3 regions of the Priestia sp. AB genome follow, and region 1 is predicted to be linked to each of the others. Evidence: predicted binding sites of a transcription regulator. Region 1 holds the regulator's gene; each other region holds the start of a gene.
The links. The regulator Rex, encoded in region 1, represses fermentation and respiration genes when NADH is low (regulators of the CRP and FNR family bind a similar motif). The targets are predictions, from matches to a motif close to TTGTGAAATATTTCACAA.
Positions count from the first base shown of each region.

Region 1 (5,265 bases):
GAAACAAGCTGTGATGAGACAGCAGCGGCCGTGATTCGAAACGGTCATGAAATTGTAGCCAATGTGGTGGCATCACAAATAGAAAGCCATAAACGATTTGGCGGTGTCGTACCGGAGATTGCATCTCGTCATCATGTGGAACAAATTACGGTAGTAGTTGAAGAAACTTTAAATCAAGCGAACTTGACGTTTGCAGATATTGATGCAATAGCTGTAACGGAAGGACCTGGGCTTGTGGGAGCACTTCTTATTGGCGTAAATGCAGCCAAAGCGCTAGCATTTGCGCATCAAAAGCCATTAATTGGTGTTCATCATATTGCAGGACATATTTATGCAAATCAGTTAATCAAAAAATTAGAATTCCCGCTTTTATCGCTAGTTGTATCTGGAGGGCATACGGAGCTTGTATACATGGAAAGTCACGGTCAGTTTAAAGTGATTGGTGAAACGAGAGATGATGCAGCAGGAGAAGCCTACGATAAAGTAGCCCGCACGTTAAACCTTCCATATCCAGGCGGACCGCATATTGACCGCCTTGCACATGAAGGAGAGCCATTAATTGATTTGCCGCGTGCCTGGCTAGAAGAAGGATCCTATGATTTTAGTTTCAGTGGGTTAAAATCAGCAGTTATTAACACTGTCCACAACGCGAAGCAAAAAGGTGAAGAAATTCTTCCACAAACGCTTGCTGCTAGCTTTCAAGCGAGTGTTATTGATGTGTTAGTAACTAAAACGGTTAAAGCTGCAAAGGAATATAACGTTAAGCAAGTGTTAGTAGCAGGAGGAGTTGCTGCTAATAAAGGACTTAGAGCAGCGCTAGAAGAGGCATTTGCACCATTATCAAACATTGAGCTTATTATCCCGCCGCTGTCTCTATGCACGGATAATGCCGCAATGATTGGAGCAGCGGCAAGTGTACGATTTGCTCAAGGAAAACGCTCAGATATGTCATTAAACGCAAACCCCGGTTTAGACTTGGAAGAGTAGGAGACGAATGAGATTTATTTCTCATTCGTCTTTTTTGTGGGTAAAAATAATTTATCAACAATATTCAATAAATTTAGAATTTCCTGTGGATAATTATGTGGAAAAGTCCGTGCACTCAGTACACGGACATGTTATCAACAAGTTTTAATTATGAAAATCAGACAGATATCCACTATTTATTCACAGAGTGGATAAAGCTTGTCCTAAAGGGCACGAACAAGTAAATAGGGTGAATAAATACGAAAAAATACAGGCTATTCTTCTAGAAGCAGCTGTAATTCTTCCCACTCTTCCATTAATGTGGATAACTGTGAAGAAATTTTTTCATTTTCACCGTTTAATCTTGATACTTCTTCGTGGTTTTGATAAATTTCAGGATCACAAAGAAGTTCTTCATTCTCCGCTTGTGCGGCTTCTAATTTGTTTACTTCAGTTTCAATTTCTTCAATTCGGCGCGTTCGCTGCCTCATCAATTTCTTTTGTTCTTTATCTTGTTTATAGGACTGTTTATCTACTTTTACCGTACGTTCTTCGTTGGCTTTTATATTTTCTAATTCTTTGATTTCCTCTATTTCTGCTTTCTTTTCTACATAATAGTCATAATCTCCAAGAAATTCTTCTACCCCTTCAGGAGATAGCTCTGCTATTTTGTTTGCAATACGATTAATAAAATAACGGTCATGTGAAACAAATAATAGAGTCCCTGGGTAATCAATTAATGCATTCTCGAGTACTTGTTTGCTATCTAAATCAAGATGGTTAGTAGGTTCATCCAAAATTAAGAAATTAGCTTTTTGAAGCATAAGCTTCGCAAGAGCCAAACGTGCTTTTTCACCACCGCTAAGCGTCGAAACGATTTTCAGTACATCATCACCTGAAAACAGAAAATTTCCAAGCGCTGTACGAATTTCTTTTTCAGGTTTGGATGGGTAGTCATCCCAAAGCTCATTTAAAACGGTTTTATTAGACGTTAAATTAGCTTGCTCTTGGTCGTAATAACCAACCATTACGTTTGAGCCAAAAGAAATGGTTCCAGTCTTGAAGCTTAGTTTATCCACAATACCTTTTAATAACGTAGATTTCCCAACTCCATTAGGGCCAACCAATGCAAGGCTTTCACCTTTTTTAATCCGAAGGTTTGCCTCTTGGACGACATATTTGTTTTCATCATATCCGATAGACACGTTTTCGAGATTTAAGACTTCATTTCCGCTTTGACGCTCAATTTCAAACGAAAAACTAGCTGATTTTTCGCCTTCGTTAGGTCGATTTATTAACTCCATTCGATCGAGCTGCTTACGTCTGCTTTGCGCACGTTTTGTAGTCGATGCGCGGGCGATGTTTCGCTGAATAAAATCATTCAGTTTTGCGACTTCATCTTGCTGCTTTTCGTACTGACGCAACTCTTTTTCATATCGCTCTGCTTTTTGTACAAGGTATTTAGAGTAATTGCCCGTGTACTTGACCGTTGTTTTTTGTGTGACCTCATACACTTGATTTACGACTTTATCAAGGAAGTAACGATCGTGTGAAACAATTAAAATAGCTCCTTCATACCCTTGCAGAAACTGTTCCAGCCATGCTAAAGTTTCAATATCTAAGTGGTTGGTAGGCTCATCCAGAATAAGCAAGTCTGGCTTTGTTAAAAGCAGTTTTGCAAGAGCCAAGCGCGTTTTTTGTCCACCGCTCAAGGAGGAAATAGGGGTGCTATAGTCAAAGTTTGAAAAACGGAAACCGTGAAGAATAGATCGTGTATCCGCTTCATATTGATAGCCGCCTAAATCTTTGAACGTTACTTGAAGCTGATCGTACTCTTTGGTTAGTTTTTCGTATTGAACTGAATCATTAAAAATGTCTGGATCGCCCATCTTCGTTTCAAGCGTACGTAATTCTTTTTCCATCTTCTTTAATGGAGCAAAGACTGTCATCATTTCTTCCCATATGGAGAGTGTTGACTCAAGAACTGTATCTTGTCCCATATAATCAATGGAAACACCTTTAGGTTTAATAATTTCTCCGCTGTCATAAGAAAGCTGCTCAGCAATAATTTTTAATAAAGTTGATTTACCTGCACCGTTTCGTCCCACTAGGGCAATGCGGTCTTTTGATTGTACTTCTAACTTTATATTCGATAAAATGGGTTCTGCCCCATAGTATTTTGTAATACCGTTCAATTGTAGAATAATCATTTTTTCACCTCTAGTAGTATATCCATAGTGTATTTTAACATATTTTCAACTACAAGTTCTTCCTACAAGCGTTTGTAATTTGTAGAGGGACAAGAACAAATGATGAAGCGAATGTTTTGATTCATGAAATAAAATGATTTTACCTGCACATTTTATACAGGATACTATGTTAAAATAAGAGATAAGTGCATCTCTGAACTTATATATGATGGATGTAGAAAATCCGTCATGACTAACAAACGGATCCTTTGAAGGGCTAATTGCTTCGTTCTAGCTACCGACTTTAAGTATTCCTGGATAGACAAAAGGCGTCGGGGTGTGAAGCGGAGTATATATAAAACAAGAGAAAAGAGAGAGAATTGGAAGCGCTACCTCAAGGCGGTTGAGGCTTTGTGAAAGGTAATGCAATATGACTTGAAAATGTTAGTAATGACATACATGAACTGAGGGGGTACAACGTGAACACTGAACAATTAAAAATACCACAAGCAACGGCTAAACGATTGCCGCTTTATTATCGTTTTTTAAAAAACTTGCATGCTTCTGGTAAACAGCGTGTTTCGTCAGCGGAGTTAAGTGAGGCAGTGAAAGTTGATTCTGCTACTATTCGCCGGGATTTTTCTTACTTTGGAGCATTAGGGAAAAAGGGATACGGCTACAATGTGAATTATTTACTTACATTTTTCCGTAAAACGTTAGACCAAGATGAAGTAACGAAAGTAGCACTGATTGGCGTAGGGAATCTGGGAACGGCCTTTTTAAATTATAATTTTATTAAAAATAATAACACCAAAATTGAGTGCGCTTTTGATGTGATAGAAGATAAAGTCGGTACAAAAGTAGGCGACGTGCCGGTTTATCACCTTGACCAATTGGAAGATTATATGAGTGATGATATCTCAGTGGCGATTTTAACCGTTCCTGCCACTGTGGCTCAGCAAATTACCGATCGTTTAGTGAGTTGCGGAATTAAAGGGATTCTAAACTTCACTCCTGCACGCTTAAACGTACCGGATGAGATTCGACTGCATCATATTGATCTGGCTGTAGAATTACAGTCGCTTGTCTACTTTTTGAAAAATTATCCTGTTGAATAAGATGGACTGTGTTACGATTTCCTTAAGTCTAAATTAATAAGGAGAGTGGGAATATGGGGATTGGAGCAGGCAGTTGGATTATTATTGCGATTGTAGCACTGCTTATTTTTGGACCGAAACGGTTACCGGAGCTAGGAAGATCAGTCGGGCAAACGCTTAGAGAGTTTAAGCATGCCGCTAGCGGTGCCTCAGAAGATCGTGAAAAAGATAAACAGCGTCAAGTAGATGACAAAGAGTAAAAGGGTGATCATAGTATGACCGAACAAGAAATGTCAATATATGATCATATAGGAGAGCTGCGAAAGCGCATTTTAATTGTTTTATTTTTCTTTGTCATTGCCACAATTGGCGGCTTTTTTATAGCGGATAAGGTTATTGTCTATTTACAGCATGCTGATGAGGCAAAAAATTTAACGATGAATGCATTTAGGCTAACAGATCCAGTTAAGATTTATATGCAGTTTGCTGTTATTATCGGCTGTGTACTTGCAGCTCCTGTTGCACTGTATCAACTTTGGGCATTTATTAGTCCTGGTTTATATGAAAAAGAGCGTAAGGTAACGCTTGGATATATTCCTGTTTCCATTTTTCTCTTTATCGGCGGTGTCTCTTTTTCTTATTTTGTGTTGTTTCCATTTGTCGTCGATTTTATGACGCGCGTTTCTGATGAGCTGAATGTAAACCAAGTGATTGGCATTAATGAATACTTTTCTTTTTTAATGCAGCTCACACTGCCTTTTGGCCTGTTGTTTCAGCTTCCTGTTGTCGTCATGTTTTTGACGCGATTAGGAATTATCACGCCTATGTTTTTATCTCAAATTCGAAAGTATGCCTATTTCGTACTGCTAGTTATTGCCGCACTTATTACACCACCGGAATTGCTCTCGCACATGATGGTGACAGTGCCGCTCTTAATTTTGTATGAAATCAGCATCATTATTTCCCGCATTTCGTATCGCAAAGTGTTAAAGGCAAGGGCAGAGCAAGAAAGA
Region 1 is NZ_JAQMYN010000031.1:11,529-16,793, reverse strand. Features, by position in the region: gene tsaD (tRNA (adenosine(37)-N6)-threonylcarbamoyltransferase complex transferase subunit TsaD) at 1-987, shown strand, start outside; gene POF52_RS30175 (ABC-F family ATP-binding cassette domain-containing protein) at 1,242-3,176, opposite strand; gene POF52_RS30170 (redox-sensing transcriptional repressor Rex) at 3,635-4,273, shown strand; gene tatA (twin-arginine translocase TatA/TatE family subunit) at 4,327-4,512, shown strand; gene tatC (twin-arginine translocase subunit TatC) at 4,528-5,265, shown strand, end outside.

Region 2 (5,265 bases), on a different contig from region 1:
GTATTTCAACAGTTTGTAGGAATAAATGTAGCTCTATATTATGCTCCGCGTATTTTTGAAAGCATGGGAGCAGCTAAAGGTTCTTCTATGCTGCAAACCATTATTATGGGATTAGTAAACGTTATTTTTACAGTAATTGCAATTTTGACGGTTGATCGTTTGGGAAGAAAACCTTTATTAATAACAGGGTCTATCGGAATGGCCATTGGAATGTTTGGTGTAGCAAGCATGGCTTTTTCAAACATCATTGGTATAGGGACGCTTGTATTTATCATTATTTATACAGCTTCCTTTATGATGTCATGGGGACCAATTTGTTGGGTGCTCATTTCAGAGATTTTTCCTAATAAAATTAGAGGTCGTGCTGTAGCCATTGCCGTAGCTGCTCAGTGGGCGGCTAACTATTTTATTTCCTCTACGTATCCTGTGATGATGGAATATAGCGGAGGATTAACATATGGTTTCTACGGTTTAATGAGTGTACTTTCTGCCTTATTCGTTTGGAAATTTGTTCCTGAAACAAAAGGTAGAACTCTTGAACAAATGGAAAATATGTGGAGAAAAAAACAAGAGGCTTCAAAGAGTAAGAAGGCCATATAACCATTGAGCTTTTGCTTAGAGGAAAGATGAATATAAAACTTTCAAAAACACCTAAACTATCTTTAGGTGTTTTTAATATGTAACCTTTATGAAGAAAGTGGATAACTTTTTTAAAGGATATTGCTATAGTGATAAGCCTCTTTAAAAATAGAAATATAGTTTTCTTTATGAGGAGTGTTTCATCGTAAATATAAATAACGGTGCAATGAATTCACAAAAAATCTGGGGGCATCCGCTATTACGGAATATCCTAAAGAATTAAAGTGTGAGCATGCTTCCTGGGTTCCCGCGTATCAGAATCGAAAAATGATTGATTGGATGTTTCAGCAGGTCAAATAAGCAAATCAGTAAATGTTAAAGCTCAATACTTCATCTAGTACTTACGAAAAAACTCTTCCAGTTAATAAAAACTGGAAGAGTTTTTTGCTTTTATTAGGCTAGTCAAAAGGCAATGCTGATCTTCCTCTTACACACCACATTTACCCAAATATGTGACGAAATTATGGTAAAGGTATTCAAAATAGATAAAAAACGCTTTAAGTGTGATAAATATCACACCCTTTAACAATGCAACATGATAATTTTTTAGAAGCAAGCAATATGTCATGACAAACTTCAATATGTTAGGAGGTTTTTAGTCTTTTGATCTGTTGAGATGCATCTTTAATATGAACGTTTATATACCATTATTATGTACAGAGACTTAGAAGAAGGGAGCCTGAGCTTAGGTGAGAAAGCAAAAATCAATGCATATTAGCAAGTTAATCATTCTCTCCGTATTCATTACAATTTTTTTAGCAGGCTGTGATAGCCGTTATTTGATTTTAAATCCACAGGGGGCGGTAGCTCAAAAAGAATACCATTTAATTATTTTTTCCATAATTTTATGCACAATTGTTGTTATTCCTGTTTTAGGTCTGCTTGTGTATATCGTTTTACGCTACCGTGATAAGCCTGGAAACAAGGCTCCGTATTGGCCAGACTGGGACGATAGTAAGCTTCTTGAATTTATTTGGTGGGGCATCCCCATCATTATTATCGGTATTTTAGGTTTTGCTACAGCCAGAACAACGTATGACTTAGTAAATCCGCCGCAAAAAGATGTAAAGCCGCTAACGATTGAAGTAACGTCTCTTGATTGGAAATGGTTATTTCAATATCCGGATCAAGATATTGCGACAGTCAATTATGTAGAAATTCCAAAAGATGTGCCTGTTCAATTCGTGCTAACGTCAGATGCACCTATGAATTCTTTTTGGGTACCCCAGCTGGGAGGACAATTATATACCATGCCGGGAATGGCAATGGGGCTTTGGCTGCAAGCTGATCACAAGGGAGAATATTTTGGCTCAGGCGCTAATTTTACAGGTGAAGGATTCGCTCATATGAGCTTTAAAGTTAAATCTACATCGACAAAAGAATTTAATCAATGGGTAAAGCAAGTGAAAGAAACATCACCAGCTTTAACAAAATCTGATTATAACAATCTCGCAAAACAAGGTCTTTCTTTGGAAAAATCGTATTCTACCATTCCTAAAGGCCTATTCCAAGATATCGTCATTAAAAACGGCGGTCAATATTATAGTCAGCACCATCATATGAAAAATGAAGACATGAAGACTATGAATGTGGCTTCTGAAGAACAAGTACATGCACAGCACGAGCACCAGGAAGGAGGAAAATAAGTTGTTAGACAATTTAAAAGATTTTTCATCTCATTTTTTTGTGACAGGAGAACCGATGATTTATGGAGCAGATGTCGCCATTTTGTTAACACTAGCCGGTATTATTTTTGTTCTTACTTATCTTAAAAAATGGAAGTGGCTATGGCGTGAGTGGCTCACAACGGTGGATCATAAAAAAATTGGCATTATGTATATGCTTTCTTCATTATTAATGCTGTTTCGAGGCGGAGTAGATGCATTATTAATGCGTATGCAACTAGCATTCCCTCAGTGGCATTTTCTAGATTCTAATCATTACAACGAAATTTTTACTACGCACGGAACCATTATGATTCTATTTATGGCAATGCCGCTTATGTTTGCTTTCTTTAACATTGTTGTGCCGCTTCAAATTGGAGCAAGAGATGTCGCCTATCCTTTTTTAAACGCAGTAAGCTTTTGGCTATTTTTCTTTGGCGCCATGCTTTTCGATTTGTCGTTTGTAATCGGCGGCTCGCCAGATGCAGGATGGTTGAGTTATCCGCCGCTTTCTGGCATGCAGTTCAGTCCTGGACCAGGTCAAGATTTTTATATTTGGGGTATTCAAATATCAGGTATTGGCAGCTTGGCTTCTGGAATTAATTTTATTATGACTATTTTAAAAATGCGTGCGCCGGGCATGAAACTTATGAATATGCCGCTATTCACGTGGTCCGTTCTAGCAAGCTGTATTATTATCATTTTCGCGTTTCCTGTATTAACCGTAACGCTTGCTTTATTGTTTATTGACCGCTTCTTTGACGGACACTTATTTACTATGACCGGCGGAGGAAATCCGATGATGTACATTAACTTAATTTGGATGTGGGGACATCCTGAAGTGTATATCGTTGTACTTCCTGCATTCGGCATTTTTTCTGAAATCGTTGCAACGTTTTCTCAAAAGAAGATATTTGGCTATAAGTCTATGGTTTTTTCAATGATGATTATTAGCGTTCTATCGTATTTCACATGGGTACATCATTTCTTTACGATGGGTGCAGGTGCTAATGTGAATGTGTTTTTTGCTATTACGACGATGGCTATCGGAATTCCAACGGGTGTTAAAGTGTTCAACTGGTTATTTACGATGTTCCGCGGCCGTATTCAAATGACGCAGCCAATGCTATGGACAATTGCTTTTATCCCGTGTTTTGTTGTGGGAGGAGCAACGGGTGTTATGCTTTCAGCAGCTCCCGCAGACTATCAGTATCATAATAGCTACTTTTTAGTTGCACACTTTCACCCAGTGTTAATTGGAGGCGTTGTATTCGGCTTTTTTGCAGGTTTGTACTATTGGTGGCCAAAAATGTTTGGCTTTAAATTAAATGACCGTCTTGGTAAATGGGCGTTTTGGACATGGAATATTGGTTTTTATGTATGCTTCATGCCTCAATACGCATTAGGGTTTATGGGAATGACGCGTCGTATTTATACGTACAACTTTGACATGGGATGGGGACCGCTGAACGTTATCTCTACAGTCGGAGCTTTCTTTATGGGCATAGGGTTTATCTTTCAAGCATGGCAGATTCTTCATGGCATTAAGTACGGAGAACGGGATGTAACAGGGGATCCTTGGAATGGACGTACATTAGAATGGTCCATCCCTTCACCGCCGCCGCACTACAATTTTGCAGTGATTCCAACAGTAACGGGGCAAGATGCGTGGTGGACAATAAAAGAAGAAAGAAAAAAGAAAAAAGCGAAGGAAACAGCTGCTTTCTCTCCGATTCATATGCCTAAGAATTCAGGTATTCCATTTATCATGTCGGTTTTCTGGTTCATTGCTGGTTTTGGCTTAACGTTCCACTGGGTGTGGATGGCGATATTCGGTTTGACAGGAGTCGGAGCTTGTTTACTAGCTCGCTCTTTTCAATACAACTCGGACTATTATATTCCGGTGGATGAAATTCGACATACAGAAGATTCAGTAGGGAGGGTTGGCTGACATGGCTTATGCGACAGCGCACCACGAAGAACATCATGATGAACATGATGAAGGAATCAAAGTTATGGGTTTTTGGCTTTTCCTCGTAACGGACTGCATCCTATTTGGAGCATTATTTGCTACGTATGCCGTTCTTGTTAATCATACTGCGGGAGGCCTTACAGGAAAGGAATTTTTTGAAGTTCCAGGATTTGTTTCTGAAACGTTTATCTTATTAACGAGCAGCTTTACGAGCGGATTAGCTGTGCTGAGCATGCACAAGGGAAAAATAAAGCCTTTAATTGGCTGGCTAATCGTAACTCTGCTTTTAGGTATGTGCTTTGTGGGCCTTGAAATTCATGAATTTCAAACAATGGTTCATGAAGGAGCAACCATTTCCACCAGCGCATTTTTTACAGCTTTCTATACGCTAGTTAGTACGCACGGGCTGCACGTTTCTGTCGGCATCATTTGGATGATTTCAATTACAATCCAATTAAAACGATATGGAATTACCTCTGTAATAAAGCGAAAAGTGACGATTATCAGCTTATACTGGCATTTTCTTGATGCTGTCTGGATCTTCCTTTACACGGTTGTGTATTTAATGGGGGTGATGTAGATGGAGAACCATGGATCGTTAAAAGCTTATACAATAGGATTTATTTTCTCGATTATTTTAACCGTTATTCCTCTGATGCTGGTATTAAACCAAGTATTTGCTAAAAATATATTACTAGCTAGCATTCTAGGAATGGCCGTGCTTCAATTTTTCATTCAACTGTTTTTCTTCATGCATATTAAAGACGGAGAGAAGCCCCGTTATAATGTGATGGCTTTAATACTTGGAATCGTTTTTGTTATTACGATTGTAGCAGGATCGATTTGGATAATGACTTTTAACTCTCAAGTTCAATAAAAATGGAGCCGTGCACTACACACGGCTCCATTTTTATTAATTTCTATATATTGTGATAAAAATCACATACTTTCGTTTGCGCAAGAAGTAAAATAAAAGTGTAGCAAGGAAAG
Region 2 is NZ_JAQMYN010000003.1:593,432-598,696, reverse strand. Features, by position in the region: gene xylE (D-xylose transporter XylE) at 1-600, shown strand, start outside; gene POF52_RS12685 (cytochrome c oxidase subunit II) at 1,347-2,285, shown strand; gene POF52_RS12680 (cbb3-type cytochrome c oxidase subunit I) at 2,287-4,254, shown strand; gene cyoC (cytochrome o ubiquinol oxidase subunit III) at 4,256-4,855, shown strand; gene cyoD (cytochrome o ubiquinol oxidase subunit IV) at 4,856-5,152, shown strand.
Region 2: a site for Rex is predicted at 1,141-1,158, ahead of POF52_RS12685 (cytochrome c oxidase subunit II). Genes of this name have one in related genera too.

Region 3 (5,265 bases), on a different contig from region 1:
TCTCCGTTATCTAACGCAATTAAGTCTGACTGTTGAAAAGCGGCTTTCTCTTTTTCTTTTTGAAATTCCTTATCTGTCATTCCCTTAGTAACGAGAGCTTTAAGTTCTGATGTGTCTTTACTGTCTTTTTGATTTTCTTCTACTTTCTCAGCTGTAACTGATGAAGTTTCTGTATTAGATGGAGAATGAGTGACCGTCCCGATGACAAAAATAAGACTAAACACAATCCCTATGCCATACAAAAATTTGCTTGTTTTATGAGCTCTAAATAAAATTCCTAACACAATGCAAACAATACCCGCAATCAAGCTATCTACTAATAATAGATGTCCCAATCAAACCCCTCCTCTTTAATTCTTGTTTATGTTAAAAAAATCCATAAAAGAAGTCAATACAATTAATGTAAATAAAGTTTTAAATAGGAATATATTCATAATTATTACTAATTACTCCCTTTTAGTAGGTCTCAAAAATAAAACACACCACCTAAAAATAGATGGTGTGTGAAGTATAGTAAGTAATTAAGAAATTTGTTTAAGTTCTGATGAGAGTTTTAAAAACTCTTCTTTATTTTTCATCAATAGCGTGCGGTCGATTTCTTCTTTTAGCTGTGCTTTACGAAATTCTGCAATCGCCTTGTCTAAAATCATCTCAGCGAATAATGCATCAAGCACCTTTCCGTTGGATTTTTGCGGTGAATTAAGTAAATTCTTTTTCATAAGAAATCAACTCCTTGGCTTTTTTATAATATAACACAAATATTCTGACTTTTCAATCATTTAAACCAAGTATTTTAAATCTATTTTTTCCACATAAAAAGGCCGCCCTTTTGTTATAAAGCGCGGCCTTTTATTACGAATCTGAGGCTTTTTCTTTTACTTCCGCATAGTAGTTTTCATATTCAATAAATTCAGGAGCTTGATGTGCTGCCATGATACCGTGGTAGCTGATATCTAAGCCCACTTCTTCTTCTTCTTCCGTAGATCGAAGCGGAACCACCAAGGAAATAACCTTTAACCCTATCCACGTCGTAACAAATCCCCAAGCGCATAGAGCGATTAACCCAAGAAGTTGAACTCCAAGTAACGTCCAGCCTCCTCCTGTAAACACACCGCCGTCTGTAGAAAACAAGCCCACAGCCAACGTGCCCCATATTCCCGAAGCAGCGTGTACAGGAAAAGCTCCTACAGGATCGTCGATTTGACGTGCTTCGAGCCAGTTTGTAGCTGCCATCATTAATAAGCCAGATACAGCTCCAATAAAAATAGCAGATGGTGTGTTAACAAAAGCGCACCCGGCCGTAATGCCAACCAGTCCAGCAAGCGATCCATTTATTACAGAAGGTGCATCTGAACGGTTGTAGCGAAATAAAGTATAAAATAAAGTAGCTGCTCCGCCTGCTGCTGCTGATAACATTGTGACAATAGCAATGTGACCAATTCTAACGTCAGTGGCACTTAGCGTACTTCCTGCATTAAACCCGAACCATCCAAACCATAATAAAAAAGCACCCACTGATGCAAGCGGCAAATTGCTTGGAAGAGAAACAGAACTAATTCCATTTTTCGTGAACTTCCCTTTTCTCGGTCCAATCATTATTGCAGCTGCTAAAGCTGAAAAACCACCAAGAGCATGGATCACTGCCGAACCGGCAAAATCAAGCATCCCTAACTTACTAATCCATCCGCCTCCCCAAATCCAGTGGCCGGCTATAGGATAAATAAATGTAGTCATCAAAATCGCATATAAAAGGTATGCACGGAAATTAATTCGTTCTGCCACTGCTCCAGAAACGATAGAAATGACCGCAATAACAAATGCACATTGAAACAACCAAAACGTTTCAAGCCCAATTGGAATGTCAAGGTGTGATAAATTACCTGAGAGCGCAAAACCGCTTTTACCGACGACTCCACCTAAATCATCACCGTACATTAATCCAAAACCAATTAAATAGAAACAAAGCGTTCCTATTGTAATATCAGCGAATACTTTCATAATAATATTCACGCTATTTTTATAGCGGACAAAACCTGCCTCTAGCAAGGCAAAGCCGCCTTCCATTAACAAAATCATCGCGGCTGTTAATACAACCCATGTTGTATTTATCCCTAAACTTAGTTCATTAACACTCATATCCCAACGCCTCCACTGCTTTTTAATCGTTTTATTTCTTGTACAATAGCAGGCGAAAGCGTAATTTCACTTGTTTCTTCATTTTCCGCTTTTATTAATTCAAGAACTTCATGAAGTTCTCGCATTTGTGCTTTAAGGTGATCAATTTTTTTAAAGCGTTCCTTTACGTATACCATATACTCGACCGCTTGATGCTGACTTAAAGGACGCCCGGTAAAAAATTTACGAAACGGTGATAGTGATTGATACCAAGCTTCTTCAGCACGTTTCTTCTCTTCGTATTTACTAATTTTCGTTTTTATATCTTCTATTTCTTGTGCTTTAGCTTCTTTTAACTTCATTATAAATTCAATTAATTTTAATTGAGGCAATGTAATGACCACATTATGATAAAGTTCATCCACTATAACCATGTTATATCTCCTTACATAAGATGTTATATTATGATTATATGTAGAACACTATAGTAAGTCAATGTAATTTTTTGAAAACTCTTTAAATAGTAAATGCGCCCTATCTTTTTAATACTTATAGAATATTAAGTTCGTATGTGTTGAAATATGACGTTATTTGTTTTATCGTAGGAATAGGAATCATGTTAGTTCCCTATTTTAATTTTATTTACCTAGGCAATTATTCGCTTTATTTCTTATAAACTTTTATTAAACAAAGGGTTACGAGGTTCTTCACTTATTTTTTCAACGAAATGAGTTGATTTTATCTCGTATTAAAATTAAAATAGAATTATGTGCAAGATTTCACAACTTCACAATGTAGTTTGAAAGTCTAGCAGATAACTAGGAACTACATATGCAACAGTATCCAGCAAAGGAGGACTTTTCATGTCTCAATCAACTATTCAAAAATCAGCTGCAGAGGAAAATGCTGCTGTACAAACAGAAGCGGCAGTTAACAAAGGTCAAGCGGATGTGTTAGATCAATTGTTAAAGCCTGAAGTACAAGAAGCTCTTACTGTTCTTGTAGATAATTTACCAAAATTATCCGAAATGGTAACGGTGCTTACAAAAACTTACGACGTTGCGCAATCATTATTAACTGACGACGTATTAAAAGAAGATCTACTTGGTGGAGTAAAAGAATTTATCGAGCCGGTAGAAGGAACAGTAAAAGGTCTTGCAGCTACTGCAATCGAAGCAAACGATCGTGCAGAAGCAAATGCTTCTAATTCAATCGGTTTATTCGGTTTATTACGCATGCTTAAAGATCCACAAGCTCAAAAACTATTCCGCTTTGCACAAGCGTATTTAGACATTACAAACGAAAAACAAAAATAATTTTCATTAAAAAGTGTGGACGGAGGATCGACTATGTCAAAACATATTTTAATTTTAGGCGGCGGTTACGGTGGTTTATTAACTGCCATGACAGCTCGCCAACACCTAAGTGCGGATGAAGCAAAAATTACAGTAGTGAACCGTTTTGCTACTCACCAAATCATTACAGAATTACACCGTCTAGCTGTAGGCGGCGTTTCTGAACAAGCGGTAGCTTTACCACTTGATAAATTACTTAAAAACTACAACGTTGATTTAAAAATTGCAACGGTAAAAGAAATCTCACCAGATCAACGTGAAGTATCTCTTGAAGATGGTACAAAATTAAGCTACGACTACCTTGTTACAGCTTTAGGTAGTGAAACTGCTTACTTCGGTATCCCTGGTTTAGAAGAGCACAGCTTCGTTCTTAAATCAGTAAATGATGCAAACCGTTTACGTGCACACGTAGAAGCTTGTATCGCTGAATACAGCAAAACAAAAAATAAAGCTGACGGTACAATCGTAGTTGGCGGCGGTGGATTAACAGGTATCGAACTTGTTGGTGAATACGCTGACTTAATGCCAAGCCTATGTCTAAAACACGGTGTTGATCCAAAAGAAATTTCTCTATACTGTGTAGAAGCAGCTCCTACAGTTCTTCCAGGCTTCCCTGCTGAATTAGTAGAGCGCGCTCAATCAAGCTTAACAAAACGTGGCGTGACATTTGTTACTGGTACACCTGTAACAAAAATGGATGCTACAACTGTTGAACTTAAAGACGGCAGCAAAATTGAAACAAAAACAATGGTATGGACTGGCGGAGTTCAAGGTAACTCTGTAGTTGCTAACTCAGGTATTGAAGTAAACCGCGGTCGTGCACTTGTAAATGAATTCTTACAATCTACATCTCATAAAGATGTATTCCTTGCTGGTGACTCAGCGGTTGTAATGGGTCCAGAAGGTCGCCCTTACCCACCTACTGCTCAATTAGCTTGGCAAATGGGTGAAGTTGTAGGCGTGAACTTAGCAGTTGCTATTCGCGGCGGAGCAATGGAATCATTCGTTCCTGTCTTCTCTGGTACACTAGGAAGTCTTGGACGCAAAGATGCAATTGGTACAATCGGCGGAAACAAAACGCAATTAAAAGGTTTACCAGCATCACTTATGAAAGAAGCAAGTAACGTTCGTTACTTATCTCATATCAAAGGATTATTTGCATTAGCTTATTAATCCGTCTTAAAACGAAAGAGGAATTCTCCTCTTTCGTTTTTTTATTTACATAAGCCAAGAAATAAGAAGCGGCAGCGTAATCAACGATAAAATAGCACTAATGACAAAAGCAGATGCGGTTTCGTTTTCCAAGCTTTCAAACCGCAAAGCAATCATCGCAGCTACAGCAGACCCAGGAAAAGCTACCAGCAAAATAGCTTTTGTCACTTCATCTGAAGATAATCCTATCCATACTGCAATTCCGAGCATAACGATGGGTTGAACCGCTACTTTTAAGAGGGCGATCCCAAGCGCACCTTTACTGAAGTTAATTTTTCCAATTCCAATCGTTACTCCTACTGCAAACAAAGCTGCTCCCGATGTAATACTTCCGATTTGATCAAGCATATCCTGTAAAAGTTTAGGTGACTGAAAGCCGCAAAGCGTTAAAATCACTCCAATTAACGGTACACATGCCAAAGGCTCAGATAAACCATGCAAAATGGAATGAACCGTTACTTTGAATAAACTTGTTTTCTCTTCCCCTTCCCTTCGTCCCCTTTGTCCAACGGTTCCTAAAATCGTTGCCAGCGGATCTAAAATCGCGTTTACTACGATTCCTGTTATGGCAATTGGAATCGCT
Region 3 is NZ_JAQMYN010000007.1:163,401-168,665, forward strand. Features, by position in the region: gene POF52_RS21095 (hypothetical protein) at 1-335, opposite strand, end outside; gene POF52_RS21100 (IDEAL domain-containing protein) at 522-719, opposite strand; gene POF52_RS21105 (ammonium transporter) at 853-2,136, opposite strand; gene POF52_RS21110 (hypothetical protein) at 2,133-2,549, opposite strand; gene POF52_RS21115 (DUF1641 domain-containing protein) at 2,979-3,431, shown strand; gene POF52_RS21120 (NAD(P)/FAD-dependent oxidoreductase) at 3,465-4,643, shown strand; gene POF52_RS21125 (AEC family transporter) at 4,689-5,265, opposite strand, start outside.
Region 3: a site for Rex is predicted at 2,883-2,900, ahead of POF52_RS21115 (DUF1641 domain-containing protein). Genes of this name have one in related genera too.